DNA from 4 places in the Clostridium sp. MF28 genome. Region 2 is predicted to be linked to each of the others. Evidence: riboswitches for the same ligand, from Rfam matches in the RefSeq annotation. Region 2 holds a riboswitch; each other region holds the start of a gene.
What was found. A riboswitch is a leader RNA that binds a small molecule or an ion and turns the genes downstream of it on or off. The one in region 2 is predicted to bind S-adenosylmethionine.
Positions count from the first base shown of each region.

Region 1: linked by a shared signal. The riboswitch ahead of metK (methionine adenosyltransferase) and the one ahead of AXY43_RS18835 (O-acetylhomoserine aminocarboxypropyltransferase/cysteine synthase family protein) in region 2 are both predicted to bind S-adenosylmethionine.
Region 3: linked by a shared signal. The riboswitch ahead of AXY43_RS18170 (methionine ABC transporter ATP-binding protein) and the one ahead of AXY43_RS18835 (O-acetylhomoserine aminocarboxypropyltransferase/cysteine synthase family protein) in region 2 are both predicted to bind S-adenosylmethionine.
Region 4: linked by a shared signal. The riboswitch ahead of AXY43_RS21995 (vitamin B12 dependent-methionine synthase activation domain-containing protein) and the one ahead of AXY43_RS18835 (O-acetylhomoserine aminocarboxypropyltransferase/cysteine synthase family protein) in region 2 are both predicted to bind S-adenosylmethionine.

Region 1 is NZ_CP014331.1:3,919,765-3,927,618, forward strand. It holds gene spoIIID (sporulation transcriptional regulator SpoIIID) at 22-276, shown strand; gene AXY43_RS17245 (rod shape-determining protein) at 356-1,390, shown strand; gene yyaC (spore protease YyaC) at 1,458-1,994, opposite strand; gene AXY43_RS17255 (hypothetical protein) at 2,095-2,499, shown strand; tRNA gene AXY43_RS17260 (tRNA-Tyr) at 2,659-2,743, shown strand; tRNA gene AXY43_RS17265 (tRNA-Val) at 2,753-2,828, shown strand; tRNA gene AXY43_RS17270 (tRNA-Thr) at 2,856-2,930, shown strand; tRNA gene AXY43_RS17275 (tRNA-Tyr) at 2,943-3,027, shown strand; tRNA gene AXY43_RS17280 (tRNA-Val) at 3,037-3,112, shown strand; tRNA gene AXY43_RS17285 (tRNA-Thr) at 3,143-3,217, shown strand; tRNA gene AXY43_RS17290 (tRNA-Tyr) at 3,230-3,314, shown strand; SAM riboswitch class I at 3,432-3,529, shown strand; gene metK (methionine adenosyltransferase) at 3,767-4,942, shown strand; gene recD2 (SF1B family DNA helicase RecD2) at 5,394-7,622, shown strand; gene AXY43_RS17305 (hypothetical protein) at 7,641-7,854, shown strand, end outside.
Region 2 is NZ_CP014331.1:4,290,995-4,298,848, reverse strand. It holds gene AXY43_RS18845 (cache domain-containing sensor histidine kinase) at 1-315, shown strand, start outside; gene AXY43_RS18840 (response regulator transcription factor) at 293-1,063, shown strand; gene AXY43_RS18835 (O-acetylhomoserine aminocarboxypropyltransferase/cysteine synthase family protein) at 1,272-2,561, opposite strand; SAM riboswitch class I at 2,761-2,874, opposite strand; gene AXY43_RS18830 (peroxiredoxin) at 3,108-3,575, shown strand; rRNA gene rrf (5S ribosomal RNA) at 3,645-3,761, opposite strand; rRNA gene AXY43_RS18820 (23S ribosomal RNA) at 4,036-6,944, opposite strand; rRNA gene AXY43_RS18815 (16S ribosomal RNA) at 7,290-7,854, opposite strand, start outside.
Region 3 is NZ_CP014331.1:4,120,719-4,128,572, forward strand. It holds gene AXY43_RS18165 (bifunctional metallophosphatase/5'-nucleotidase) at 1-2,761, shown strand, start outside; SAM riboswitch class I at 3,185-3,303, shown strand; gene AXY43_RS18170 (methionine ABC transporter ATP-binding protein) at 3,447-4,412, shown strand; gene AXY43_RS18175 (methionine ABC transporter permease) at 4,412-5,050, shown strand; gene AXY43_RS18180 (MetQ/NlpA family ABC transporter substrate-binding protein) at 5,062-5,892, shown strand; partial or broken gene AXY43_RS18185 (YkvA family protein) at 6,206-7,167, shown strand; gene AXY43_RS18190 (ribonuclease H1 domain-containing protein) at 7,269-7,854, shown strand, end outside.
Region 4 is NZ_CP014331.1:4,998,708-5,006,561, reverse strand. It holds gene AXY43_RS22000 (homocysteine S-methyltransferase family protein) at 1-761, opposite strand, end outside; gene AXY43_RS21995 (vitamin B12 dependent-methionine synthase activation domain-containing protein) at 751-1,434, opposite strand; SAM riboswitch class I at 1,590-1,698, opposite strand; gene AXY43_RS21990 (MraY family glycosyltransferase) at 1,801-2,757, opposite strand; partial or broken gene AXY43_RS21985 (MerR family transcriptional regulator) at 3,054-3,191, opposite strand; gene AXY43_RS21980 (acyl-CoA thioester hydrolase/BAAT C-terminal domain-containing protein) at 3,417-4,730, opposite strand; gene AXY43_RS21975 (MarR family winged helix-turn-helix transcriptional regulator) at 4,730-5,203, opposite strand; gene AXY43_RS21970 (B12-binding domain-containing radical SAM protein) at 5,481-7,139, opposite strand; gene AXY43_RS21965 (hypothetical protein) at 7,114-7,668, opposite strand; gene AXY43_RS21960 (membrane protein) at 7,824-7,854, opposite strand, start outside.

The DNA of each region.
Region 1 (7,854 bases), 370 kb from region 2:
TAAAATCAAGGAAGTGGTATTTTGAAAGACTATATTGAAGAAAGAGTTTTAGATGTTGCAAGATATATCATAGATTCAAAAGCTACAATAAGAAAAACAGCTAAGGTTTTTGGTGTTAGCAAGAGCACAATTCATAAAGATATGACAGAGAGATTGTTAAAAATTAACCCAGAAATTGCTCAAGAAACTCATTCTATTTTAGAATTAAATAAAGCTGAACGACATATTAGAGGTGGAAAAGCTACACAAATGAAGTATAAAATTATTGAATCTTAGTAGGATTAAGTCTATAATATATTATTAGTAGAATTATGTAAATATAGGTATTAATATGTATTATAGGAGTGAATAAAAAATGTGCTTTTGGAGAACGGGGATAGACCTCGCAATTGACTTAGGAACGGCAACTGTACTAGTTTACGTAAAAGGTAAAGGGGTAATATTAAAAGAACCTTCTGTTGTAGCCATAAATAAAAATAATAATAAATTGTTGGCTATAGGGGAAGAAGCAAGAAAAATGATAGGAAGAACCCCAGGAAATATTGTTGCAGTAAGGCCATTAAGAGATGGAGTGATTTCTGATTACGATATAACACAAAAAATGCTAAAGGAATTTATAAAAAAAGCGTGCGGGAAAAGAAGTATAAGTGCACCTAAAGTAATTGTTTGTGTACCATCTCAAGCTACAGAAGTAGAAAAGAGAGCTGTTATTGATGCAGCTATGAATTCAGGAGCAAAAACGGTCCATTTAATTGAGGAGCCGCTAGCAGCAGCCATTGGAGCAGGATTAGATATTACTAAGCCGAATGGATGTATGGTAGTGGATATTGGCGGAGGTACTTGTGATATCGCTGTTATCTCATTAGGTGGAGTGGTAGAAAGAGAGTCAATAAAAGTAGCGGGAGACAAGTTCGATGAAGCCATAATAAAATATGTACGTAATGAATATAAATTAATGATAGGTGAGAAAACAGCTGAAGATTTAAAAATAAATATTGGATCAGCATTTAAAAACTCTAGAAATCTAACTTGTATGATGAAAGGTAGAAACCTCATTACAGGATTACCAGATGAAATAGAAATTACAACAGAAGAAATACGAAATGCAATAAAGGAACCTGTGGAAATAATAGTTGATACTGTAAAAAAGGTATTAGAAAGAACACCGCCTGAATTAGCCTCGGATATAATAGAAAGAGGAATATTAATGACTGGTGGGGGAGCTTTAATACATGGGTTAGATAAACTTATAGAGTTTAAGACTGGCGTAGTAGCAACTATAGCCGAGAACTCAGTTGAATGTGTTGCGAACGGTACAGGCAAAGTGCTTAATTATATAGATAAATTAGATAGTCAAGTTAATTCTCAGCAAATAGTTCTTATAGAATAGCTTTATAAATAGCAGTCATTAGTAATTTCACTATTGACTGCTATTTATTTAGTTAAATATAAAATACCTAAATTTTAGGATATTTCCAGTGACTTAAACTATAGGCATCAATAAATATTTTGGATATAATTTTAGCCATATCCATAATGAATGAGAGTCTTATGCTTCGCGAAAAAAAGAATTCAGCATTATCACTAGAGTCCACAATGCCTATAACTGATGCAATTCCTACCTCGGGAAGTTCTTTTCCGACTCCTTTACCAGGATGTATTGCATAGTCCCTTATACGAATTTCACCAATATCATCTTCGTCACCTAAGCAGGCATCAACACCAATTATTGATGCATTAGGGTGATTACTATATATTTCATTTAATCGTTCATCTATGTTCAAAGCATGAATTGGAGAAGATAAAGTTCCATAAACAGGTAAAGGAAAAAAGTTTTCTGTGAGTATAGATCCAACTAGAGGACCTAAACAATCCCCAATACATTTGTCAGTACCAATACAAACTATTATGGTGTCTTTTGATATAAATTTTTTAACTTCTAAAGCTAAATTATAATAAAATTTAGGATCAAGTTTAATATCTGGCTTGCTCAAGGGACATATACCTCCTTTATAAAATATATATATGAGTAATTAACAGAAGATAGTATAAAAAAATGTTTTTTGGAAATTAATAGTAAATAAGGAGGTGCATATGAAAAAAGTTTTAATGTATTTGGTTTTAGTTCCTACAATAATAATAAACATGTATTTTCTGTTATATTGGCAACCGCAAGATGAAAATTCTGCAAAAGAAGTTGTTGTACAAGAAACTGTTTCGTATTCGAAGCCATTATATAAAATAAATAAAGAAAAAGCGTTAAGTCAATTATCTACAGATAATAAAAAGGAACTTGAAAAAATAATAAAAAAATTATCTGCATTTGATATAGGTAAAATAAAAGAATATTATGAAGATACGAATGATAATGAAAGCCTAATAGAAATATTTAAAATCTTAAAAAGGAGATTAACAACAGAAGATTATAAGAAAATTCAAGAAATATCATCTTCTTTTTTAGATATACAAGAGATTAACAAAAGAATAAAAAATAATTAGGATTAACATATTAAATGAGAGCATATTGTAGAAATAGAGAGTAATATGAATTTAAATTATTTATATGGGTGTATATTGGAGTTGAAATAAAATCGCTTTACCGATATACTAATCATTGTTGACCGGCAAATGAGGCAACAAGGTATAAAAAATAAATATGGAGGAATTCCCGAGTGGCCAAAGGGGGCAGACTGTAAATCTGTTACGTTTCGTTTCGATGGTTCGAATCCATCTTCCTCCACCAATTTATAATGGGCGCATAGCTCAGCTGGGAGAGCACCTGCCTTACAAGCAGGGGGTCACAGGTTCGAGCCCTGTTGTGCCCACCATTATAAAATTACTAATCTAATATATATGCTGGCATGGCTCAACGGTAGAGCAGCTGACTTGTAATCAGCAGGTTGTAGGTTCGATTCCTATTGCCAGCTCCAATAAAATAATATGGAGGAATTCCCGAGTGGCCAAAGGGGGCAGACTGTAAATCTGTTACGTTTCGTTTCGATGGTTCGAATCCATCTTCCTCCACCAATTTATAATGGGCGCATAGCTCAGCTGGGAGAGCACCTGCCTTACAAGCAGGGGGTCACAGGTTCGAGCCCTGTTGTGCCCACCATTATAAAATTACTAAATCTAATAATTATATGCTGGCATGGCTCAACGGTAGAGCAGCTGACTTGTAATCAGCAGGTTGTAGGTTCGATTCCTATTGCCAGCTCCAATAAAATAATATGGAGGAATTCCCGAGTGGCCAAAGGGGGCAGACTGTAAATCTGTTACGTTTCGTTTCGATGGTTCGAATCCATCTTCCTCCACCAAAAAGAATAAACTTAAGTTTATTCTTTTTTATTTTTTATCTTATATAAAAATTGATTGATAATATTGACTAATTATACAGCATATGATAAAATACTTTTGAAAATTGAATTATGTTACTCTTATCAAGAGAGGTGGAGGGAAAGGGCCCTGTGAAACCCGGCAACCTGTATTATATAAGGTGCCAATTCCTGTAGAGTTTTCTACAAGATAAGAAAATGATTGCTAAATTGCGCTCTTCTTATCGAAGAGCTTTTTTATTTTTTTAAGTTTGCGCATGCTTAAATTATACAAAGAAACAATTAATAAAATAGTTTGACTATTATTTATTGTATTTAAATAAGGTGAAGTTTTTATAAACGATTATTATTCTATAAAGCTATGTATAGTTTTTAATAAAATAATTTTATTCGTGAAGATAGTTATAATATTTAAATCTAAGGAGAGAAAAGATATGAGAAGATTATTTACTTCAGAATCAGTTACAGAAGGACATCCTGATAAAATGTGTGACCAAATTTCAGATGCTATACTAGATGCTATTCTATCTAAAGATCCAATGGCTAGAGTTGCTTGTGAAACTTGCACAACAACAGGTATGGTTATGGTAATGGGAGAGATAACAACAAATTGTTATGTTGACATTCCTAAGGTAGTTAGAGAAACAGTAAGAGAAATTGGATATGATAGAGCAAAATTTGGATTTGACTGTGATACATGTTCAGTTCTTACATCGATAGATGAACAATCTGCAGATATAGCTATGGGAGTAGATGAAGCATTTGAGTCAAAGAAAGGTGAAAAAGATGAAGTTGAAGCAGTTGGTGCTGGAGACCAAGGAATGATGTTCGGTTTTGCAACTAATGAAACTGAAGATTTTATGCCGCTTCCAGTATATATGGCTCATAAATTATCAAGAAGACTTACAGAGGTAAGAAAGAATGGTACATTAAGTTACTTAAGACCAGATGGTAAAACTCAAGTAACAGTTGAATATGAAGATAATGTGCCAAAGAGAATTGATACTATAGTTATATCAACACAACATGATGAGAAGGTTACTTTAGAGCAAATTCAGGAAGACCTTAAGAAGTTTGTTATAGAGGCTGTTGTACCAGCAGAATTATTGGACAGTGAGACAAGATATTTCATAAATCCAACTGGAAGATTCGTTGTTGGAGGACCTCAAGGGGATTCAGGATTAACAGGTAGAAAGATAATAGTTGATACTTATGGTGGATATGGCAGACATGGCGGCGGAGCTTTCTCAGGTAAAGATCCAACTAAAGTTGATAGATCAGCTGCATATGCTGCAAGATGGGTTGCTAAGAATTTAGTTGCAGCTGGTGCTGCAGATAAGCTAGAAATTCAATTAGCATATGCAATTGGTGTTGCAAAGCCAGTTTCAATTGAAGTTGAAACATTTGGGACAGGAAAAGTAGATGAAGATAAGATTGTTGAAGTAGTAGAGAAGGTATTTGATTTAAGACCAGGAGCTATAATCAGAGATCTTGACTTAAGAAGACCTATCTATAAGCAAACTGCTGCATATGGACATTTTGGAAGAAATGATCTTAACTTACCATGGGAACAACTAAATAAAGTAGATGAAATAAGAAAAAATCTATAGCATAATTCTTAAGTGAATTTTTATTATCAATATATATAATAGAAGTTTTTGTAGAATGGTAAAAAGTCGTCTTAAATCTAGACGGCTTTTTATTATGGAGAAATTTATAATTATATATTTGAATAGTATATATAGAAATTTAATAGATTGAGTGCTCAACTAAGATTAAAATTTATAACTTTAATTGCAAAACAGATAAGCATTTAAAAGCACTTAAAATCTGAGCACTTTAGAATTTATTAAATATTTATAGTTTTATTTTGTATACTCCATTTAAAAGTTATTTTATGTAGGGAAGAATAAGAAAAGATTATGAGTTATAAGTGATTAGTTTTAAATTGGTATAAATATTTATGATATAATTATAAGAAAAAATCAAAGTTAAATTTGACGCTAAATTTTAATTTTAGAAAGTTTAAGGTAAATATATAAAGATTTGGAGAGATTCTATATGGAAGTTCTAAATGGATTTGTTGAGAATATTGTTTTTAAAAGTGAAGATACTGGTTATGTAGTTTGTAGAATTAGAAACGAAAAGACATTAATTAGTGCTGTAGGAACAGTTCCTTTCTTGAGAGAAGGACAAAATGTAAAGTTAACAGGATACTGGACAGTACACAAACAATTTGGTAATCAATTTAATATTCAGGATTATGAAGAACTTCTTCCAAATTCATTAGATGGCATAGAAAAATATTTAAGTGCAGGAATAATACATGGAATTGGACCAGTTACGGCTAAGAAAATAATAGAGAGATTTGGTGAAGAAACTCTAGACATAATGGAAAACCATATTGAGAGGCTTATGGAGATAGAGGGTATAGGGGAAAAGAAATTTCAAATAATATATGAATCCTATATAGAGCAACAAGGTTTAAAAGATATAATCTTATATTTTCATAAACATGGAGTCACTAATAATCAGTGTGTAAAAATATATAAGAAATTTGGTCCAAATGCGAGGCAGATAGTATCTGATAATCCATATATATTATGCGATGAAATATCAGGAATTGGGTTTAAAACAGCTGACAGAATTGCTATGAGCATTGGCATTGAAAAGAATTCAGAGTTTAGAATTCAAAGTGGCATTAAATATGTTATGAATCAATTTTGCTCTGCAGGAAACACATTTATGCCTAAAAATAATATAATAGAAGAATGCGAAAATAATTTGTTAATATCTAAGGAATTAATTGAAAAAAATATATATGACATGGCTGCGCAACAAAAAATTATTGTTGAAAACATAAACGGTACTGAAGTCGGATTTTTGCTTCAATATTATTATTGCGAGCTAGGTGTTACTAGTAAAATAATAACTTTAGGTTTGCAGCAAATTCAGACTATAAACTCGGATGTTGATTTCGAAATTAACGTTTTTGAAAAGGAACAAAATATAAAATTTGCAGAATCACAAAGAGAAGCAATTATTGGCGCATTTAATAATGGTATAGAAATAATTACCGGTGGGCCAGGAACAGGGAAGACTACAATTATAAAGGCAATAATACATATATATGAGAATAATGGAATGAAAGTAATACTTGGGGCACCAACAGGAAGAGCTGCAAAGAGGATGACTGAATCAACAGGGAGAGAAGCTAAAACAATACATAGACTATTAGAAATGGGAATTTCTGAGGATGATGAATCAGTATTTGAAAAAGGAGAATCATCGCCTCTAGATTGTGATGTAATAATAATTGATGAGGCGTCTATGATTGACATTATCTTAATGCAGAATCTACTAAAAGCAATTAATTTAGGAACTAGGTTGATAATTGTGGGAGATGTTGATCAATTACCTTCTGTTGGACCAGGAAATGTGCTAAAAGATCTTATAGAAAGCGATTATATAAAGGTGGTAAGATTAAAAGAGATATTTAGGCAAGGATCAGAAAGTTTAATTGTAGTAAATGCTCATAGAATAAATGAGGGACAGATGCCTTTGCTAAATCAAAAAGATAGAGATTTTTTCTTTATTAGCGAAGATAATCAAGAAAGAATTGCAAATACTATAATGGATCTAATAAATAGAAGACTCCCTAAGTTTAATAAGTCTTGGAATAAACTGAAGGATATGCAGGTTTTAACTCCTATGAGAAAAGGTGTGCTTGGAGTCACAAATTTAAATACGAAGCTTCAAGAAATGTTTAATGCATCATCAAAAGATAAAAAGGAAAAGACTTCTCGAGATATAATTTTCAGAGAAGGTGATAAGGTAATGCAAACAAAAAACAATTATACATTAAAGTGGATTAGGGTTAGTGGTTATGGCGAAAATGAAGGAGTGGGAGTTTTTAATGGTGATCTGGGATTCATAGAAAGCATCGATGAAGAAAGAAAAACACTCACAATCATATTTGATGAAGAAAGAAAAGTTATATATGATTTTAATTTTTTAGATGAGTTGGATTTGGCTTATGCTACTACAATACATAAAAGCCAAGGAAGTGAATTTAAGGTTGTAATAATTCCGGTATTTATGGGATCGCCATTTCTTATGAATCGTAATTTGCTTTATACAGGTATTACGAGGGCAAAACAATTAGTAGTAGTTGTTGGGTTTCAAAAAGCATTAATGTATATGATTAATAATACAAATAGTATAGAAAGATACTCATCTTTGAGATATAGAATAAGAGAGATAATAACCAAAGATGAATTCGAAGAATAAGGGAAAGGAGATAGGTGTATGAGGAATTTATGTAAAGTAACTTTAGAAGATTTAAAGTATGCATTTGATAAGATAGATTATTGGTATAAGAAAAATATCAAATTTTTAACAGTAATAACAGTTCCATTTAATACATCGTGTGTTTTTTCAAAGATAATAAGTAAAGTTTCACAAAATAATGGGAGGGTCTTATATGTATGGGGAAAAGAAGGTGAAAACAAAGAATTAGTAA
Region 2 (7,854 bases):
TTAGATATCAAATCTTCTATAACAAATGATCAAAAGTGGCTTATATATATCGAAGATAATGGTGGTTGTTTAAGTGATCAAGATAAAGAGAAATTATTATCTAATCTCTATAATTTAAACAGAACTAAAGAACTAAAATCATTAAGGATTGGCGGAATGGGACTTAAAAATGTATATCTAAGATTACAACTTTTATATGGTACTGAAGCTATATTTTCAATTGATAATTCTCAAAAAAATAGAACAATTTTTATAATCGGTGGACCCGTACATCTAAATAAGGAGGATTTTTATGAACAATACACACACCTATAAACTTATTGTTGTTGAAGATGAACATCTTATAAGACAGAATATAATAAAAAAAATTAATTCTTTATCTATTCCTTTTGAATTAGTAGGTGAAGCTAGCAATGGAGAAATTGCCATTCCTCTCATAGAACAGCAATGTCCATCTCTAGTTATTACTGATATAAGAATGCCTCAATACGATGGATTAGAATTAATTAAATATCTCTACAAAAATCATCCTCATATAAAGACTATGGTATTAAGTGGATACAATGATTTTAAATATGCTCAGACTGCATTAAAATATGGTGTAAAAGATTTTTTATTAAAACCAGTAAAAATAGAAGAACTTAGCACTGCTTTACAAAGCATTCTTGTTATGCTTGAGTCCGAAAGTAAAGAATTCTCTTCATTTTCAATTGATCACCACAGTCTAAAGCCTGAAAGCCTAAGCCAGTTACTTGAAAATTACTTGCTTAATAACTATGCCTCTGTGACATCAATAACCGAAATTTCTGAGAAATTTGGATTTACAAGTGAATATATAAGTAAGATTTTTAAGAAATATACCGGAGTAACTCCGATAAAATATATCACTAGAATTCGCATTAATGAAGCCAAACAGCTTTTAATTAATCAGCCTGACTTGGAAATAAAAAAGGTTGGTGAATTGATTGGTTATAAAGATGCCTTCTATTTTAGCAGAGTATTTAAATCTAATGTAGGTGTGTATCCTAGCGACTATAGAATAAAACATTTAAATTATAACTAATAATTCTATATTGTTCTCATAATATTGTGTTTTACACCATATTAATTACTATCATGAATTTATCACTCCAAAGAAAAATAGAAGGCAAACTCTCATATTGACTGTTTGCCTTCTGCCTCTTAAGTAACTAACCAAAAACTTTTAATCTATCAAAACTTTTTCTTAGAACTAAGCTGAATAATTATTTTCTTTATTAACTAAATGACTCCTAACTTTCAAATGCTTGAGATAAGTCATAAATTATATCATCAATATGTTCTGTTCCTATTGAAAGACGGATTGTATTTGGTTTAATTCCTGACTCTGCTAGTTCAGTTTCATTCATTTGAGAATGTGTTGTACTCGCTGGGTGAATTACTAATGATTTAACATCAGCTACATTTGCAAGTAGTGAGAATATTTGTAGTTTATCAATAAATTCCTGTGCTTCCTTTGCTCCACCTTTAATTTCGAATGTGAATATAGAACCTGCTCCCTTAGGAAAATATTTTTTATATAAAGCATTATCAGCGCTCTCTGGTAGCGATGGATGATTAACACTTTCAACCTTTGGATGATTCTTTAAAAATTCTACAACTTTTAAAGCATTCTCAACATGACGTTCAACTCTAAGTGAAAGAGTTTCTAAACCTTGTAATAATATAAATGCATTAAATGGACTTATGCATGCACCCGTATCTCTTAATAAAATAGCACGAATTCTTGTCACATATGCGGCAGCCCCAACTGCTTCTGCGAACTTAATTCCATGATAGCTTGGATCTGCTTCTGATAATTGTGGGAACTTTCCTGAACCTATCCAGTCAAACTTTCCTGAGTCCACAATAACTCCACCTAGTGATGTACCATGTCCACCAATAAATTTAGTTGCCGAATGAACAACTATATCTGCCCCATGTTCAATCGGTCTAAATAAGTATGGTGTTCCAAATGTATTGTCCACTATTAGTGGTATTTTATGCTTATGTGCAATTTCTGCTAATGCTTTAACATCTAAAATATTTGAGTTCGGATTTCCAAGTGATTCAATTAAAATTGCTTTAGTATTATCTTGAATTGCATTTTCAAAATTTGATAGGTCAGATGGATCTACAAATGTTGTTGTAACACCGTTTGTAGGAAACGTATGTGCTAACAAATTATAAGATCCTCCATATATAGTTTTTTCTGCAACTATGTGATCACCAGCTTTAGTTATATTTTGCAATGCATATGTTATTGCTGCTGCTCCAGATGCTACCGCAAGAGCTGCTACTCCGCCTTCCAAAGCTGCAACACGTTTTTCAAAAACATCTTGTGTTGAATTTGTTAAACGACCATATATATTTCCAGCATCAGCTAATCCAAATCTTGCTGCTGCATGTGCAGAATTTTTAAATACATATGAAGTTGTTTGGTAAATTGGTACTGCTCTAGAATCTGTTGCTGAATCAGGTTGTTCTTGCCCTACATGAAGTTGAAGTGTTTCAAATTTTAATTTTCTTTCTTGATTACTCATAATTTGTTGCCCCCATTTTATATAATTTTTATTTCTAATATATTTACTATGATTTGTACGTTACCCTAATTTTCTAGATATTATATTTAGCTTTGAATTTGATTTTTATCACGACCCTAGAGAAATATACAAATAATTAGACATTTAGATAATAAAAGAGCTACTTTCTAGATAAGAAAGTAGCAAAAAAATATGTACATTCTTATCTTTCAGATAAAGTATCTGCAGGAATTAGCACCTTAAATTAAAATAGATTTTTAATTCAGGTTGCTAGGCATCATAGGGCCAGTCCCTCCGCCTTTCTTGATAAAAATTATTATATTATATTATTCTTAGTTGTTTACTATGATATAAAGTATACATTTTATTGCTATATATGTCAACAGTATTTTAAATTTTGTATGTATTTTTTATTAATTAGTTATTTTATCTAGAATTCACAGTCATATATTCTAAATAAACCCAGTCGCAATGTTTCTTTTCTACTTTACAAATATTTAATCTTGATAGATAATAATTATTATAAACGACATGGAGGTAATAAAGATGGAAAGTTTAACTTTAGAAGAAGGAATGAAAGCTCCTGATTTCACATTAGTAGGATCTGATAAAAAAGAACATAAATTAAGTGATTATTTAAATAAAAAAGTCATCTTGTACTTTTACCCTAAAGATAATACTCCTGGCTGCTCACAAGAAGCACAAGATTTTAAAAATGGTTTGGATGATTTTGAAATGAAAAATGCTGTTATTTTAGGTATAAGCAGAGATTCTCTAGCGTCTCATGATAAATTTATTGCAAAATATGAATTGCCCTTCATTCTTCTTTCAGATGAAAAAGAGGAGGTATGTAATCTCTACGGCGTATTAAAGGAAAAAAATATGTTTGGGAAGAAATCCATAGGTATTGAAAGAAGTACATTCGTAATAGATGAAAATGGGATTATATCAAAGATTTATAGGAAAGTTAAAGTTACAGGACATATAGAACAATTAAAATGTTCTATACAATAATTTAATTATTTAAAATATTGTATGATAATAAATAAAAAAAGATAGTTATTACAACTATCTTTTTTGCTTACCTCGCAACGTCCTACTCTGCCACACAGTCTCCCATGCAGTACCATCGGCGCTATAGACCTTAACTTTCCTGTTCGGAATGGGAAGGAGTGTTACCTCTATGCCATCATCACGAGATGCATAATTTACAGAAATCTTCGATTTCGTGTAAATTAGCACTCAGCGAACGAATGTGAGTCAAGTTTCCTTTGAAAAAAGACTCTTAGTTTACGCTTATACCACATTTACATTAATCTATTACTGTAATTATTCCTTTTTGAAAAAACTTTGTTCTTTCAAAATTGCACATAAGTGAGAGTCCAAATTTCATATTTGGTTTCTCGAACTTACTCAGCGAACGCTAGTGAGTCGAGCTTCCTCTCTATTTAATGTATATTACAACTTGACTATATTGGTCAAGCCCTCGACCTATTAGTATCAGTCAGCTAAATATGTTACCATACTTACACCTCTGACCTATCAACCTTGTAGTCTTCAAGGGGTCTTACTAGCTTATGCTATGGGAAATCTCATCTTGAGGTGGGCTTCACACTTAGATGCTTTCAGCGTTTATCCCTTCCCGACTTAGCTACCCAGCTATGCTTCTGGCGAAACAACTGGTACACCATAGGTCAGTCCATCCCGGTCCTCTCGTACTAAGGACAGCTCCTCTCAAATTTCCTACGCCCGCGACGGATAGGGACCGAACTGTCTCACGACGTTCTGAACCCAGCTCGCGTGCCGCTTTAATGGGCGAACAGCCCAACCCTTGGGACCTACTTCAGCCCCAGGATGCGACGAGCCGACATCGAGGTGCCAAACCTCCCCGTCGATGTGAACTCTTGGGGGAGATCAGCCTGTTATCCCCGAGGTAGCTTTTATCCGTTGAGCGATGGCCCTCCCACGAGGTACCACCGGATCACTAAGCCCGACTTTCGTCCCTGCTTCACTTGTAGGTGTCGCAGTCAGGCTCCCTTCTGCCTTTACACTCTTCGAACGATTTCCGACCGTTCTGAGGGAACCTTTGGGCGCCTCCGTTACATTTTAGGAGGCGACCGCCCCAGTCAAACTGCCCACCTAACAATGTCCTGTCACCAGTTTCATGGCATCCAGTTAGAACTTCAATACTATCAGGGTGGTATCCCAACAACGACTCCACCAAGGCTGACGCCCTAGTTTCCCAGTCTCCCACCTATCCTGTACAGACAATACCGAAATTCAATGCTAAGCTACAGTAAAGCTCTACGGGGTCTTTCCGTCCAATCGCGGGTAGCGAGCATCTTCACTCGCACTACAACTTCGCCGGATTTGCAGTTGAGACAGTGCACAAGTCATTACGCCATTCGTGCGGGTCAGAACTTACCTGACAAGGAATTTCGCTACCTTAGGACCGTTATAGTTACGGCCGCCGTTTACTGGGGCTTAAGTTCACACCTTCGCGTTACCACTAAGTGTTCCCCTTAACCTTCCAGCACCGGGCAGGCGTCAGCCCCTATACATCAGCTTTCGCTTTAGCAGAGACCTGTGTTTTTGTTAAACAGTTGCTTGTGCCTATTCTCTGCGGCCTGATTTCTCAGGCACCCCTTCTCCCGAAGTTACGGGGTCAATTTGCCTAGTTCCTTAACTGCAATTCTTCCGTCGGCCTTAGGATTCTCTCCTCATCTACCTGTGTCGGTTTGCGGTACGGGCACTACTTCTCTCTCTAGATGCTTTTCTTGGAAGCATGGAATCAGATACTTCGGTTCCGTAGAACCTTCCCCATCACGCCTCAGAATTGTTGGAACGGATTTGCCAATCCCAACTCCCTAAACGCTTAGACTAGCATCCAATAGCTAGCACATCCTATCCTTCTCCGTCACACCATCGATAATAACGATTATAGTGGTATTGGAATATCAACCAATTGTCCATCGACTACGCCTTTCGGCCTCGCCTTAGGTCCCGACTAACCCTGAGAAGACAAACTTTACTCAGGAAACCTTAGATATTCGGCCTGTAGGATTCTCGCCTACATCTCGCTACTAATGCCAACATTCTCACTCGTAATCAGTCCACCGCTCCTTACGGTACGACTTCAGCCCGATTACGACGCTCCTCTACCGCTCACGTAAAACGTGAACCCGTAGCTTCGGTGGTAAGTTTGAGCCCCGGACATTTTCGGCGCAGGATCTCTTGACTAGTGAGCTATTACGCACTCTTTTAATGAGTGGCTGCTTCTAAGCCAACATCCTAGTTGTCTTAGAAATCCCACATCCTTTTCCACTTAACTTACACTTTGGGACCTTAGCTGACGATCTGGGCTGTTTCCCTTTTGACCATGGAACTTATCTTTCATAGTCTGACTGCCGGACTGATAGTATGTGGCATTCGGAGTTTGATAAGGTTCGGTAAGCGCTATGCCCCCTAGCCTATTCAGTGCTCTACCTCCACTACTCACATTTTCCGACGCTAGCCCTAAAGCTATTTCGAGGAGAACCAGCTATATCCGAGTTCGATTGGAATTTCTCCGCTATCCACAGCTCATCCCATGCTTTTTCAACAGCAACGTGGTTCGGTCCTCCACGAGGTTTTACCCTCGCTTCAACCTGGCCATGGATAGGTCACCCGGTTTCGGGTCTACAGCATGCAACTAGTCGCCCTATTAAGACTCGGTTTCCCTTCGGCTCCGTACCTTAAGTACTTAACCTCGCTACATACCGTAACTCGTTGGCTCGTTCTACAAAAAGCACATCATCACACACATAAGGTGCTCTGATCGGTTGTAGGCACATGGTTTCAGGTTCTATTTCACTCCCCTCCCGGGGTTCTTTTCACCTTTCCCTCACGGTACTGCTTCACTATCGGTCATCAGGTAGTATTTAGCCTTGGGAGGTGGTCCTCCCTGCTTCCCACAAGGTTTCACGTGTCTCGTGGTACTCTGGTGCAGAACTGATTATCATAGTTTTCACTTACGGGACTATTACCCACTGTGGTCCAACTTTCCAGTTGTGTTCAATTAACTATGATTTCTCGTTATGTTCTGTCCGCAACCCCAGAGATAAATCTCTGGTTTGGGCTCTTTCCTTTTCGCTCGCCGCTACTAAGAAAATCGATTTTTCTTTCTCTTCCTCCAGGTACTTAGATGTTTCAGTTCCCTGGGTATACCTTCATAAAGCTATGTATTCACTTTATGATACATGGGGTTTCCCATGTGAGTTTCCTCATTCGGAAATCTTCGGATCTCTGACTATGTGCGTCTACCCGAAGCTTATCGCAGCTTATCGCGTCCTTCATCGGCTCCTGATGCCAAGGCATTCACCATGCGCCCTTTGTAGCTTGACCTAATTATTAGTCATATCACAAAGAATATTTATTCTTGGCTTTGTTGTATTTTATATACATTAAATCTATGTGCAATTTTCAAAGAACATCTTGCTTGCTTATTACCGTCAATTGCTTCGTCAGCTATAAATTTTACTCATTTACGTACGTGAAGTACGCTTCATTTCATAAAATTTTCGCTTTCTTGCACTTGTCGCTACTAAGCTACGCATTTTGAAAGACTTAGTCTTTCAAAATTGAACAGAACAAATATTTAAGTAACCTTTGAGCAAGTATTTTATATTTTGATACATAATAATGTATCTGTACTAGTCAGACATCATGCTGATCTAGATTTCTCCATAGAAAGGAGGTGATCCAGCCGCAGGTTCTCCTACGGCTACCTTGTTACGACTTCACCCCAATCGCTGACCCTACCTTAGGTCGCTGCCCCGCTTGCGCGTTAGCTCACGAACTTTGGGTATTGCCAACTCTCTGGTGTGACGGGCGGTGTGTACAAGGCCCGGGAACGTATTCACCGCGACATTCTGATTCGCGATTACTAGCAACTCCAGCTTCATGTAGGCGAGTTTCAGCCTACAATCCGAACTGAGACTGGTTTTAAAGTTTGGCTCCACCTCACGGTTTAGCATCTCTCTGTACCAGCCATTGTAGCACGTGTGTAGCCCTAGACATAAGGGGCATGATGATTTGACGTCATCCCCACCTTCCTCCCGGTTAACCCGGGCAGTCTCGCTAGAGTGCTCAACTAAATGGTAGCAACTAACAATAAGGGTTGCGCTCGTTGCGGGACTTAACCCAACATCTCACGACACGAGCTGACGACAACCATGCACCACCTGTCTTCCTGCCCCGAAGGGCTTCCCCGATTAAGGGTAATTCAGGAGATGTCAAGTCTAGGTAAGGTTCT
Region 3 (7,854 bases), 170 kb from region 2:
AAAAATCGCCGTTATAGGAGGAATAACAAGAGAAACAGAGACGAGTGTATCACCTAAATTTGTGAGTGACTATAAATTTACAGACCTTGCAAGTGAAATAAATCCTATTGCACTACAAATAAAGAAAGATAAATTGGCGGATGTAGTAATTGTATTGGTGCATGAAGGTGATAAGGGTGATAATGCAACAGGGCCAGTATTTGATTTAGCTAATAACCTTCAGAATGTAGATGCTGTATTTGGTGGACATAGCCATACTAAAACTGCTGCAATTGCTAAGAATACCAATATTCCAGTATATATTGGGGGATCAAACGGTAAAGGATATATAGATGCTAAATTCAAGTTGACTAGTGATAATAAAATCGTATTTGATCAGCCAAATCTTGAAACAAGTTATGTGGCGCTAGATAATGACAAAGGATATAAAACTGGAACACCACAAACAGACAGTGATGTTGATAAAATTGTAGATAATGCCAATAAACAGATAGAGCCAATGACGAGTGAAGTTATTGGGTATAATACAGAAAAGGATTTAACAAGAAAATTAGATGCTTCTCCATATGGATCATCAGTTTTAGGAAATTGGGCATCTGACGTTACAAGAAATTCTATTAAAGCTGATGTTGGATTTCAAAATAATGGAGGTCTTAGAATAGATATTCCACAAGGAAATATTACAGTCGGAACTATGTGGCAGTTCATGCCTTTTGATAACACAATTTATAAATTAAGCATGACAAAATCTCAATTAAAAGAAGTTCTAGAGCAGGCTGTTGCGGATAACAGTAAGGGGTTACAGGTATCGGGAATTAAATTCGGCTATGATTCAAATCTTCCATCAGGTCAAAGAGTTAAATCTATCACAAAAGAAGATGGAACTCCTATTAGTGATAACGAAAGTTTATCTGTTGCAGTTCCAGATTTTGTGGCTCAAGGAGGAGATTCGTTTACTGCATTTACAAAGTACGGTGGATTAGATGTTAAAAATGATACTCATGTTTTAGTAAGAGATGCATTTATAGATTGGTGTAAAGAAAATAAAGATAAAAATGATAAAAATACAATACCTAATACTGATATACCAAGAATGGTTAATATGTCTAGTTCAATAACTTTATTAGCAACAACAGATGTTCATGGTACAGTTTTAAATTATGATTATGGAACAGGAAAAGCACCATCTAAAGCACAGGGATTAGCTAAAGTTTCATCATATGTTAAAAGTGTAAGAGAAAATAATAATAATGTGATGCTAATTGATAATGGAGACACAATTCAAGGAACACCACTATCATATTACTATGATATTTTAGACACTACTTTAGAGCACCCTATGGCAAAGGTTATGGGAGCTATGAAGTATGATTCGTGGACACTAGGAAATCATGAATTCAATTATGGATTAGATGTATTAAATAGAGTGATTAAAGACTATAAGTCAGAAGGAATAGAAGTACTTGGAGCCAATATATATAAGAACGATTCAACAAATTTTGTAGATCCATATATAATGAAAAGTTTTTATGTTAATGGTAAAGAAGTAAAAGTAGCGGTTATAGGTTTAGAAAATAAATGCATACCAAGTTGGGAAGATAAAAAACATTACGATGGATTGGTATTTAATGACCTTGTAGATGAATCTAAAAAGTGGGTTAAAGAAGTAAAAGCCAAGGGCGCAGATGTTGTTATAATTTCAGCACATAGTGGTCAAGAGACTGATGCAGATGTTATACCAGAAAATGAAATTAACGCAATAGCAACACAAGTTGATGGTATAGATGCAATTATAGCAGGTCATACACATTTGAAAGTAAATGATCTAACTAAGAAGAATCCAGAAGGTAAAGTTGTTCCAATAGTTGAGTCAACTAAGGGAGCTACAGGTTTGGCACAAGTTGATATGAACTTTGATGGAAATGCAAAGCTTATAGGAATTTCAACAAAAAACATTGTTATTGATAATAGCATAGTAGATGATCAGGAGATTGTCGATTTAATTAAACCTTATGAAGATACAACATTAAAATATGTAGATACAAAAATAGGAACTTCAACTGGAGAATTTACAGGAAGTGGACAGTTAACAGAGCCTACTGCAATTATGGAGCTCATTAATAAAGTACAAAAAGAAAGTGCTGGGACTCAATTATCAATTGCAGCACCATTAAGTTCTGGGGCATATATACCTCAAGGTGATGTTACAATAAAAGATATGATGGCAGTATATGTATTTGAAAACTTTTTGTATGGAGTAAAAATGACAGGAAAGCAATTGAAAGACTGGATGGAATATTCAGTTAGATATTATGCTCAAACAACAGGGGATAATGCAGCAGTAATAAAAGATCCAATATTAAATATTCCAGATTATAACTTGGATCAATTATATGGTGCAACATATGATATTGATTTAACACAACCTGCATGTACTATCGACAAGGAAACAGGAAGAGTAATATCAGGAAATAGAATAAAGAATTTAAAGGTTAATGGTGTTGAAGTAAAAGATTCAGATGAATTTACAGTTGCTATAAACAACTATAGATTTAATGGCGGTGGTGGTTTTATGAAGGCCGCTGGATTAAGCAATACTGATCCAAGTATTATTGTCTATGATTCAGGAAAAGCACTTGGTGATGATGGCCAAGTGAGAAGTTTAATGACTAGCTACATTAAAAAACATGGAGAGATATCTCCAGATTGCTCAAATAATTGGGAGATACTGAATTTAGATAAGCAGAAAAAAGCAGCCTAAGATATGAAGCAATTATTTTGAGGCATAAAATATATAAGTAATTCTAGTAAAAATGAAGCCATGCACATAGATAGATTTATCTACATGTGTATGGTTTCAAATTTTATTGTAGAATATCTATTATTTTTTATGTTAATATTTTTATTAGCTTAGATATTGATTTTGAATATTTGATAGAAATATATAGCATATACAACAGATTTAACAATATAAATATAAAATAATTTAATATTTATACTATAAACTTAAATTTATTAATTAATTTCATAAAAAAATCTTGCAATATATGCAGAAAGTATATATAATAAAACCAATCCGATTACAATACTTGGATTTGAAAGAGCAAAAGGTTATTCTATAGATTTTGACAAATTAAAAAAAGTTGTATATAATTAGGTCAAAGCTAAATTAAATAATCTGAATATCTTATCGAGAGCGGTGGAGGGACTGGCCCTTTGAAACCCGGCAACCGAAATATTATTTTTTACTAAATGATATTTATATGGTGCTAATTCCAGCAGCTTTTAGCTGATAGATGAGAGGATAAATTTGTATGGTGTTTTATGCGCTAGAGATTTATTCTCTAGCGCTTTTGTTTTGAGGTGAACGTTAATAATTAAGTTAATTATTACATCACCTTAGTTATCCGGAAACTAACAAAACAAAGTCAAAGGAGGAAATGTGTTTGATAGAAATCAAAAATGTGGTAAAGAATTTTGGGGAAACACAAGTTATAAAAGATGTATCAATAAGCATTAAAGAGGGCGAAATTTATGGAATAATAGGACACAGCGGAGCAGGAAAGTCAACACTATTAAGATGCATTAATGGACTTGAATCTTATGATGGAGGTTCAATAAATGTAATGGGGAAAGAGGTTTCATCATTAGAAGGAAAAAGTCTTAGGGAATTTAGAAAAGATTTGGGGATGATTTTTCAAAATTTCAATCTTATGCAAAGAAAAAATGTTTTTGATAATGTTGCTCTTCCTCTTGAAGTGTGGGGGTACAACAAAAGTGAAATTAAGGACAAAGTATTAAGATTATTAGATTTAGTTGGATTAACAGACAAAAAGCTAAGCAAACCGTCAGAGCTTAGTGGTGGACAAAAACAAAGAGTAGCAATAGCAAGGGCATTAGCGTTAGACCCTAAAATACTACTTTGTGATGAAGCAACTTCTGCATTAGATCCTAAAATTACAAAAGACATTTTAGCATTACTTTCTAAAATAAACAAAGAATTAGGGATTACAATAGTAATGGTAACTCATCAAATGGAAGTAATAAAAGAAGTTTGTGAAAAAGTTGCATTGCTAGATGGTGGAAAAATAAAAGCAGAAGGAAGATCAGAAGATTTATTCTTACAACCAGGAAAATCATTAAAGAAATTCTTAGGAGAAGAAGATGAAGGAATATTACCAGAAGAAGGTGTTAATATCAAGATATTCTTCCCAAGTGATTCTTCTGAAAATGCACTAATTACAAAGATGGCAAGGGAATTAGAGATAGATTTTTCTATAGTTTGGGGAAAACTTGAAAAATTTAGGAGCGAAGTATTAGGTGGGCTTGTAATAAACATCAACGAAGAGGATAAGGACAAGGTTATAAAGTACCTTGAAAATAAGGATATCTTATTGGAGGTGATCGAATAATGAATCAGGTAATAGTAAAAGCTTTAATAGAAACTCTAGAGATGGTTTTTGCATCGACGATAGGTTCACTTATTTTAGGATTCATACCTGCAATAATATTAACAGTTACTGCAAAAGACGGATTAAAACCAAATAAAATAGTTTATACAGTTTTAGATTTAATAATTAATATATTAAGAAGTTTTCCAGTTATCATATTAATGGTAGCAATAATACCATTAACTAGATTTATTGCTGGTAAATCTATAGGTACAGAAGCAGCTATTGTTCCACTTACAATTGCAGCAGCACCATTTGTAGCAAGAATTATAGAATCATCACTTAGAGAAGTCGATAAAGGAATAATAGAGGCGGCAAGATCTTTTGGAGCATCAAACACTCAAATTATCTTTAAGGTAATGCTTAAAGAAGCAATTCCTTCAATAGCATCAGGAATTACTCTTACAATAATAAGCATTGTTGGATATTCTGCAATGGCAGGAACTATTGGGGGTGGAGGACTTGGTCAAGTAGCTATAAGCTATGGATATCAAAGATTCCAAACTGATTATATGGTAGTAACATGTATTGTGTTAATCATAGTAGTACAAGGACTACAGCTTATAGGCAATTATTTTTACAATAAATTATCAAAATAGGGGGAATAAATATGAAAAAGAAATCAATTTTATCAGTAGTTTTAGCAGGAGTAGTGACACTAGGATTAGTAGGTTGCGGGGGCACAGCTACTTCAGGAAGTAAAGATTCTAAAAATGACAAGGTAATAAAGATTGGGGTAACACCAAAGCCACATGAAGAGATAGTAAATATAGCTAAACCATTACTTGAAAAAGAAGGATATACAGTAGAAATAACAGAATTTAATGATTACAATCAACCTAACACTGCTGTAGAAGAAGGTTCATTAGATGCAAACTTCTTCCAACATACTCCATACTTAAATGAACAAAATTCATCTAAGGGATATCACCTAGTTTCAGTTGGTGCAATACATTTAGAACCAATGGGATTATATTCTAAGAAGGTAAAAAGTTTAGATGAACTTAAAGATGGAGCTACAATTGCCGTTCCTAATGATCCATCAAATGAAGCTAGAGCATTAAAATTATTAGCAGGAAAAGGCTTAATAAAAATTAAAGATGGAGAACTAGTTACATCAAAGGATATTACTGAAAACCCTAAAAACTTAAAGTTTAATGAATTAGAAGCAGCAGCAGTTCCAAGAGCAATAGATGACGTTGATGCTGCAGTAATCAATGGAAACTATGCTATAGAAGCTAAATTTAATCCAGCAAAAGATGCAATTATTATTGAAGATAAGGCTTCAGAAGCTGCTAAACCTTATGCAAACATAGTTGTTGTAAAACAAGGTAATGAAAATCAAGAAAAAATCAAAGCTTTAGTAAAAGCTATGACATCACCAGAAGTAAAAGAATTTATAGAAAAAGAATATAATGGTTCAGTAATTCCAGTATTTTAATAGTTCATTTTGAACATATAGATTCAAAAAAGAAATTGAATAATAAGTAGTATTTGCAGCATAAATATGCTGCATTACAAGAAGAGAGGCTATGCCAAATATCATTTAGGCAACAAAATGATATTAAGGCATGCCTTCTTTTTTTATAAGAAAGTTAAATGGGGGCTTCTGGTATTAAGAAAAATTGTAGATTCTATATATAACATATCTTTAATAATTTTCTGGAATAATGTATACTTTTAAGTATATTTAGGAAAGTAATTAGATTTAATTTATATATAAAGTAAGAATTTACTCTAAAGGGGAATAAAAAATGAACATATCAGAAGTAAAAGTTAAATTAACTGGTAATGATATATTAAGTATAATCAATGAATTTGTTAAGGTTGATGGGTTGGATTTAAGAACAGTAACTATTAATGATGGAATAATATTAGAAGGAACTTTGAAAAAGGGAATAGATATAGACTTCAATATAAAGGTTCAATTAGTTGGGTGTGTTCATAACAAAATTACTGTAAAGATAGTTAAAGTTAAAGTATTAAATGTTGGTTTCTTCAGAATATTAAGAAGTTTTGTGTTAAAGCAATTAGCAAAAGCTTTTAAAAAGTATGGAATAGATAGTGATAGAGATAAAGTAATAATTGATATAAATACAATACTTCAAGATGTACCATACATAAATCTAAATATTAGTGAGGTCTTCATGAAAAAATCAGAGGTATGGGCTGAAATTTCTAATGTTGAGGTTTCAATACTAGGAGAATTAATAAAGGAAAGTGATGTTGAAGAAACAAGTGAAGAAGAAGAGATTGATGTAGCATCATTGGATACTATAAATAAAACTAAAGATTGCTATTCTGTCGGAAGAAATAAAATTACAAATAAATTATCTGAAAATGTGAGAAATTATAAAGAGTATATATTTGTATTACCAGACATAGCTTCTTTAATATATAGATTACTTAAGGATAAAAGAGTATCTATAAAGACTAAGCTTATAATGTCGGCAGGAATAGCATATTAACTGTACCAGTTAACATAATACCTAATAGTATACCATTTATAGGCGTGATTGATGATATTGGAGTTATATTTTTTGTTTTAAATAAGATTATTAAAGATATACCATTATCGATAATAGTAGAGAATTGGGAAGGTAAAAATGATATACTTTTAGTATTAAAAAAAGGAATAGAATATCTAACTAACTTTACAAATGCTGCAAATATTGAAAAATTATATAGTGCTGTAGAAGAATTATCATCACTATAGAAAATATTATTTATAAATTTAATAACATATAGATTATAAGTTTATAAATATTCCATGAAAAGTATAATAATAAGTTAGACGGTCGGAGAAAGGAATAATATATGGCGAAAAAAGTTTATGCAATACAATATGGTTTTGATATTAAAAATAACAAAAAGGTTGAAAATGTAATAGTCAATACTTGGAATGAATGCTTAGCATATGTAAAAGGGGTAAAGGGAGCAAAGTATAAGAGTTTCGAAGACATAGAAGAGGCAAAATCATATCTAAACGAAGGAAATAGAATGCTAAAAAAGAGTGATGAAAGTTATCCAAAAGACTGTCTTCATGCATATGTTGATGGAAGTTATAATTCTTCTGACGGAAGATATTCTTATGGGGTAGTTTGTGTTAATGATGATGTTGTAGAATATATAGAAAGCGGAGCTGAAAAAGATAGCTCTTCTAAAAATATAAGACAAATAGCAGGCGAACTTAAGGGAGCTGTTAGAGCTGTTGAATATGCTTTAGAACATGGACAAAAAAAAGTAGTTCTATTTCATGATTACGAGGGGATAGCTCATCATGCAACTGGAGCATGGGAACGAAAAGAAGAATCATCTATGCAATATTATAAAAAGATGCAAGAGTTAATAAATTCTGGAATGGAAATTATATTTGTAAAAGTTGATAGTCATACTGGAGATT
Region 4 (7,854 bases), 710 kb from region 2:
TCTGCAAATTCTTCTTTAGTAACATCATATTTTGTTTCATTACCTATTGATAGTGTTGGAAGTCCTGCATTAGGCTGAACCATTACTGGAATATGTGATAAGCTGCATATCTTTTCAACAATTGGTTTTAGCTGCTTTGGCCCCAAAGAGCAATTAACGCCAAGTGCATCTACTCCTAATCCTTCTAATACAAGTACCATGGCTTCTGGAGTACATCCGGTGAATGTTCTCAAATTTTCTTCAAATGTAATTGTACAAAATATTGGCAAACTTGAATTTTCCTTTGCTGCAAGCACTGCGGCCTTAAGTTCGTATAAATCTGTCATTGTTTCAATTAAAATTATATCAACACCAGATTTAACCCCTTGAATTATTTGTCGTTTAAAAATTTCATACGCTCTGTCAAAACTTAGAGTTCCCATAGGCTCTAAAAGTTCCCCTATAGGACCTACATCCAGTGCTATATATGTTTCACTATTTCCTTTAGCTTTTTTTGCGATATTAACTGCCGCATCTATTGCTTCTTCAACTACTAAGCCACAAAGTTTTAGTTTAAGCTCATTAGCGCCAAAAGTATTAGTAGTTATTACATTAGCACCGCTAGATATATATTTTCTATGAATTTCTTCTATTATATATGGCTCTTTTAGATTTAAAATTTCAGGATTTTCTCCTAATTTCAGCCCTTTCTTTTGAAGCATTGTTCCCATAGCTCCGTCAAATATTAATATGTTATTTTTTATATATTCCCTAAGCCCCACAGATTTCTCCCTCTCTTCTAAAACTGCAATTTTTGTAGTTAGTACATTTTTTGCAGCTCTTTATTTTCTTTTTACTTCCACTATTTATTATCCCTATTATTGCTGTAACAGATTTCCTAGGAAATAGTAAATTGTTTTCTGATACAGTAAGTCCAATTTTTTTCTGAGCATCTAATGCCCTTAAAAAGCTACTTTGAACATCTAACGGCAAATCTCCATAACCTGGACTATACCTAAAAGTTATATCCTTATTATTCAATATAGCTTTTTCCTTAACAATCCTTTCTACATAATCACATACTTCCTCTACTGCCGTTGTAGCACAAGCATCTAATATAAGTGCTTTTGTTAAATTTATTTTTTCATATAATCTCGTTTTTCTTTCCACATCATTTCCCAAAGTTACTGCCATTAATACGCACTGTTTTGAATCTTTAAGATGCTCTTTTATATCTTTTCCATATAAAATTAGTTTTGTATTAACAACCTCTATAGCCTCATCAATCTGTATTATATCTTTATATTCATACATAAATCTTGGGGTAATTATCTTCTTGATTTCTTCTCTACATTCCTCAATAAGATTTACAATATTTTCATCTATATCCTGTCCTTTATATCCAAGATACCTAAGTACTTCATTCTTGTTTATCTGTAGTTTCAAATCTCCCATATATTAATCACCACCTTATTAATCTCAAAGCACTGCCATGTCCTATAAATTTTCATTGTTACTCTTTACAATTATTTATATAATCTTTCTTTTTGATAATTTATTTTAACAAAAAAAGCCTAAAGGTATTCCTTTAGGCTTAAATGCTTTTCAATACCTTATCTACCAGCTTTTACGCTGCAGGATTTAGCACCAAGTAATTCTATAAAATTTACCGGTTGCTGGGTTTCTTCGGGCCAGTCCCTCCACCACTCTTGATAAGTTCCTATATTTTTTAATTATATATTATAATATCTTGTTTGTAAATGTTTCATCTTTAACTTTAAATACTTCACTTAAAATATAAAATGTCTAAATATACTAACTTTATCTTTTAATTAACAGCAATATTATAGAAATCGCACTAAAAGATAAACTTATTAACATTATGTAATTTACGACTTGTACAGTAGTAAGACCTCTTTTCTCTAATCTAAAATGTATCTGGCTTCTATCTGCTTGATACACTGGTTTCCCTTCCGAGAATCTTTTAACAATGACAAATAAATTATCAAATATAGGTACTGCTAAAGCAAGTATTGGTATAAATAGACTTAAAACAGTTGCCTGTTTAAATGCCCCCTCCAATGCTGTTATACTTAAAATAAATCCTAAAAAATTAGCTCCAGAATCTCCCATAAAAACTTTTGCCGGGAATCTATTATAATACAAAAATCCCAAAATTGTTCCAACTAACATTATAGATACTAATGCAGAATCACTTTGTTCTAATATAATTGCTGCTAAGAAAAATGTTATTGCAGATATGAGGGATAACCCTCCTGCCAATCCATCCATACCATCAGACCAGTTAATTACAGTTGTAACTCCAAATATCCAAGTTATTGTAAGGATAAATTGTATTGTAGTGTTCAACTCTACATAACTGCCTGTAAAAGGATTTGTAAATCCTTGAAAAAAAACACCTGCCTTAAACACTAAGATTGCAGATAATAGCTGAATAACTAATCTTGGAAATATAGCAAATTCTTTTCCTTTAGTCTTATACCAGTCATCTATTAAACCAATTATTATTATCATTGTTGCTGCAACAAAAACAGTTAATTGTTGTAGCAGCTTCATATCATCCCTTGGGAATATAAAATATGAAACAAAAAAACCAAAATACAATGCTAAACCTCCACATAGTGGTGTTGGCACTTTATGTTGTTTTCTTTTGCTGGGCTTATCCGTGAAATGTAATTTGTTAGCTAGTTTCATAAGAAATGGCATGGTAATTAATGCAGTTATAAGTGAAATTACCATTGCTAATACATAATCCATCTTTCCTACTCCTTAGTTAAATCTACAGTAGTAAATTATATCCAAGTATTCCATCTTGGTTTACTTCCTATTTGATTATACTATTAAAGATATCTTATATCAATTACAAAATTATTACGGTATAATTAAAAACTAAGAACATAATTTTTTTCCTTTTAAAATACTACTTCTTTTTCACCTTTAGTTGTATTCCAATATTCAAAACTAACGCAATAGCTAATAAAACTAATGCAACTAACACGATATTATGTAAACCACCGTACATAATCTGCTTCAATTGTAGAGCTTCCTTTTTAAAACATTGATATATATTCTATTAACACCTCGATAGAAAGCCCTGGTCCACGCATACACTTCATAAAATGAACCCAATTACAATCTTCATCAGTATAATCTCTTATACCACTTGAATTCCTAGACACCGGAGGAATCAATTCAAAATCGGATTTTTTTAAAATGACAATAGATTTAAATTTAAATATTAACATATGTTTATATTTAAATATTATCAAAGATATATATTTTCAAACATATATAGTTAAATATTTATATACTTTAATATTTAACTATTAAAATATATAAATATTTATAGGAAACATCAGGGGTTGGACCCATTTCAATAATTTGGATACATTTTCTAGGTTAAATCATTCTCGTTATTAGATCTTTTGTCTTGACCATTTGTTTATAAAGTTTATAGTTTCATTCCAACAATTTATATTTGCCTTTGCAAAACCATCTATATCGTCTGGATATTTATTTGAAGGATATATAGATTGATACGGTACAGTTAGCATATGTCCAGATTTTTCGTATGTGATATGTTTATATTCATGTTTAAAATGAGCTTTTCTAAGCAATTCCACGATTATTTCACAGTGAGTTTTAGAAGGCCAAATTTTATCTTTTAAAGATGAAGCCATAAGAATTGGTCCGTTTATTTTTTCTACTGGAATCATAGCTTCATAAACATTTCCATCCTCAATGAGCTTCCTGTACATCCAAGCCATAGCTTCTTTATTTCCTATCATCATTTTTACAAGTGTCTGAATCAAAATAGAGAAACTAAATTTTATATATGGTATTTCTCTCCTTTTGTACATCCACGATGAATGTTTAGAAGGAAACTTATTAGCTTTTAACCCCTCATAAACATAACAGCTTGGCGTATTAGCAATGACGCAACTTATGTCTTTAAAAATAGATGCGGCAAGTAAAACCATTTCTCCACCTTTAGATCTACCATAAATTCCAATCTTATTTTTGGCCACTGTAGATTGTTTTTTTAACCAATCTATCGCATTTTCAACACATTCAAGCTCCACACAGCTTAAACTTTTATTAGTTCCTTCAAGACCAAAATAACATACAGCTAGTGCTGAATATCCGTGCATTGCAAATATTCCAGCAATTGCCTGTGCCTTTTCAAGTCTACCATCGCTTCCACTCAAAACAATAATCGCTGGCTTGGGTATATTTTCCTTTGAAGTAAAATATCTTCCTAAAAGTTTATCTTCTACTACATCTACACTTGAAATAAATTCATCACAATAAATTCTTTTATGTGTTTTTGACGCAATAACTCTTCCATTACGCTCTACCTGAAAGGTCATTGTATAATCTCTGTTCTCTCCAATATCACTTAATCTTATAGGAATTTTAGTTTTATAGTTTTCTTTTACAGTCATAGAATAGAAAAGCCCCATTTTATCTGCCTCTTTATATGTTCCCTCAACAGGCTTAGCATTTTCTAAATCTATAGTTCCACTTTCATCCGCCACAAAAACCGCATAAGATTCCCACTCTGCTTTATTCCCTACATCAAATATAGAAGTATTTATGCAATAATAATCATTGCTTAAGGCGCGAATTAATACTCTTTCATTTTTTAAAAGTCCACTTATTTTTATTGTTACAGGTTCATCAACTTTTGATGTTTCAGGCATAATACTTATCGTACAATTATTCTCCATTAACCTCTCCCCCAAATATTAACTCTTTCTTCATAGCCAGTCCAATTGCTGCCATCATAGTTTGCTATTTTTTTCAACAAATCCCACAAATTTTCTAGTTCCTTTTCCTCAAGGTCATTAAACATATCTTTTAAAAATTTATTTCCTTTTTCGTAATACTCTCCCATAATTTCTCTACATTCTTTAGTTATTTTTATATTTATAGCACGTTTATCTTTTTCATTTTTCTCCAAAAGCACATAGTTCTTTTTTTGTAAGCTATCAATAATGTGCTTTACGTTCTGTTTTGTACATCCCATCTTATCTGCTATTTTGCTATAAGATGCATTGTCTTCTGGTAAATGTGAAATTGTCAAAAGCACCATCCATTGACGTACAGTTATTCTTTCATCCATCTTATCCCCTTGTACTTGAATCTTGTTTGATAAATAGAAAATTGTTGAAAAAATTTGCTGTATATAATATTCGTTCACTTTTTTAATCTCCCCAATATAATTTTAGTTAACATGTTGTCTATTTAACTATACTCCTCTTTTCTAAAAATAAAAATATATTTTATTCGTAAATGCAAAAATTAAAGCTTAATAATACTAATTATCAAGCTTTTTACAAAAGTTTATTATCTAATCATATAAAAGAGTAACACTCATATTATTCCTATGCATGTTACTCTTTGCTATATTCAAATAATCCTTTTATCTTATTTAACCTACATAGATATAAATAAGTCTCAATATTTTCTTATATTACTTACATACATCTAATATATTCAGCCCTATCATTAAATAAATAATAAGTATCCTCTTCTAATATTTCTCCGGTTTCAATATATTTTTCTATGTTAATTTTGAACTTTTCCAAATGATATTCTTTAAATGAATATTGTTCTTTAAGTTTTTCTTTTATACTCTTTTCTTCTTCTTTCTCCATGTCACTTCTCAAAAATTCTGGAAGACCACGTTTCTTATTAAATATTAAGTAATTAAATCTAATAATCTCTTTTAAACATTTGTTACTTTCTTGTAATACACTTTCACTATAATCTAAAAATACTTTATAGTATTCAGCATTTCCTATGTTTTTGCTAAAATAACCTTTATCTTCAAAGAACATTCCTAGACTATAATAAAAATCAAATGGTAACTCAAATTTTCTTTCAAAATATCTAATTATATGATTAAACTTTTGAGAATTATAATATTTATCTACCATCTCTTCTACCTTTTTTAGTTTTAATAACTCTTCGTATGAGATCTTATCCGTTTTTAATATCTCATATGGCGGATATGGTGAGTATTCCATTCCATATTTGTCTGCATCTTCTCTCATAGAAGATCCCTTTAATAACTTTAAAAAACCAAGTTGTATTTCTTCTGGTTTTATTTCATACATATCATTAAAAGACTTTTTGAAAGATTCATAATCTTCTCCAGGAAGTCCTGCTATTAGATCTAAATGCTGATCTATATTTCTTAATGCTTCAATTTCTAAAACTTTTTCTTTTATATCACTGAAATTAACAAATCTATTTATATTTCTTAAAACTTCGTCATTAGTAGTTTGAACGCCAACTTCAAATCTAAATCTTCCTTTTGGAGCTTTTGATAAAAGTTCTATTTCCTGTGGCTTTAATATGTCTGCTGATATCTCAAAATGAAATTGAGTATTCGTATCTTGATTTATTAAGAAATCCCATATTGCCATAGCAAATTTAGAATTACAGTTAAATGTACGGTCAACAAATTTAACTAATCTAACTTCCTTATTTATAAAATACATTAAATCCTTTAATACTCTATCAATATCTAAAAATCTAACTCCATGACTTGTAGATGAAAGACAGTATTTACAGTTAAAAGGACACCCTCGTGAAGCCTCATAATATACAATTTTATTAGTCAAATCTTCATTTTCTTCATATGGAAAAAATATTTCATCCATTGACATAAGTGGACGCTTTTCATTGGAATAAACTATATCATTAACTTTATAATGAAGCCCTCTGACATCTTCCAGTTTAATTTTACCTAATTTATATAGAATAAAATCTCTATAAGTTTTTTCTCCTTCACCTTCAATAACATATTCTCCTACATTATTTTTCAAGAAACTTCTTGAGTCAAATGAAACTTCTGGTCCACCATATAAAATTTCTATATTAGAATCCACTCTCTTTATCAAATTAGCCACTCTTGAGATAAGTTCAACATTCCAAATATATGTTGAAAATGCTATAATATCTGGTTTTTCTTTAATTATTTCTTCAAGTATTCTACCTTCCCTATCGTTTATAGTGAATTCTTTTATTTTGCTTTCATAATCCATATCTCTTGTAAAACTTTTTAAGTATCTAACTGCTAAATTACTATGAATGAATTTAGAGTCAATCGCTGTAATTAATACCTTCATAATTAATATTCTCCTCTACTTCAGCTTTAGTCTTCAGTTTCTTTCCTCTTATGAAGAAAACATCTTCCCACGCTTTAGTTTCTTCTATTTCAAAATATTTTTCAAGAATTTTTTTTATTTCTTCAATATTCGAATTTAAAAGTATATTTAAATTCTTAAATGTAAACTCCTTAACTTTTTCATTTTGTAATATTACTTTTATCTTATTATTAAATATTTTTCCCCTTTCTTTATTAATATCCCAAATAAATATTTCACCAGATTCTTTTATATATGAACTTATTTCTCTTATTAATCTTTCTTTTTCTAAACTAGTCCATATTTTATTTAACTCAAAGAAAAATGTACATGCATCATATTTTCTATCTTTTAGCTCTACTTTACTATCGCTAGATACATAGTCTAATGATATCTCATCCTTTGCTTCCTTTGATATATTATATATTATACCAAGATTTTTTTCTCCTACATCTAATATATCTCCTTGAAATATAATATTCTCTAGATTAATTACCAATGTTTTTCCCATAACATCTCCTCCATTATCACTAATACCTTTTATTATATTTTAGCATTTATTCCATAAATTTGAATATAAATTATTTTTGTTTATTAGATTACTTAAATAATAAAACTGTCTTAAGTTGATAAAACATCACTTAAGACAGTTCAATTTTCTATTTATTATTTTTTATATCCGCGCTTAGAATAAAAT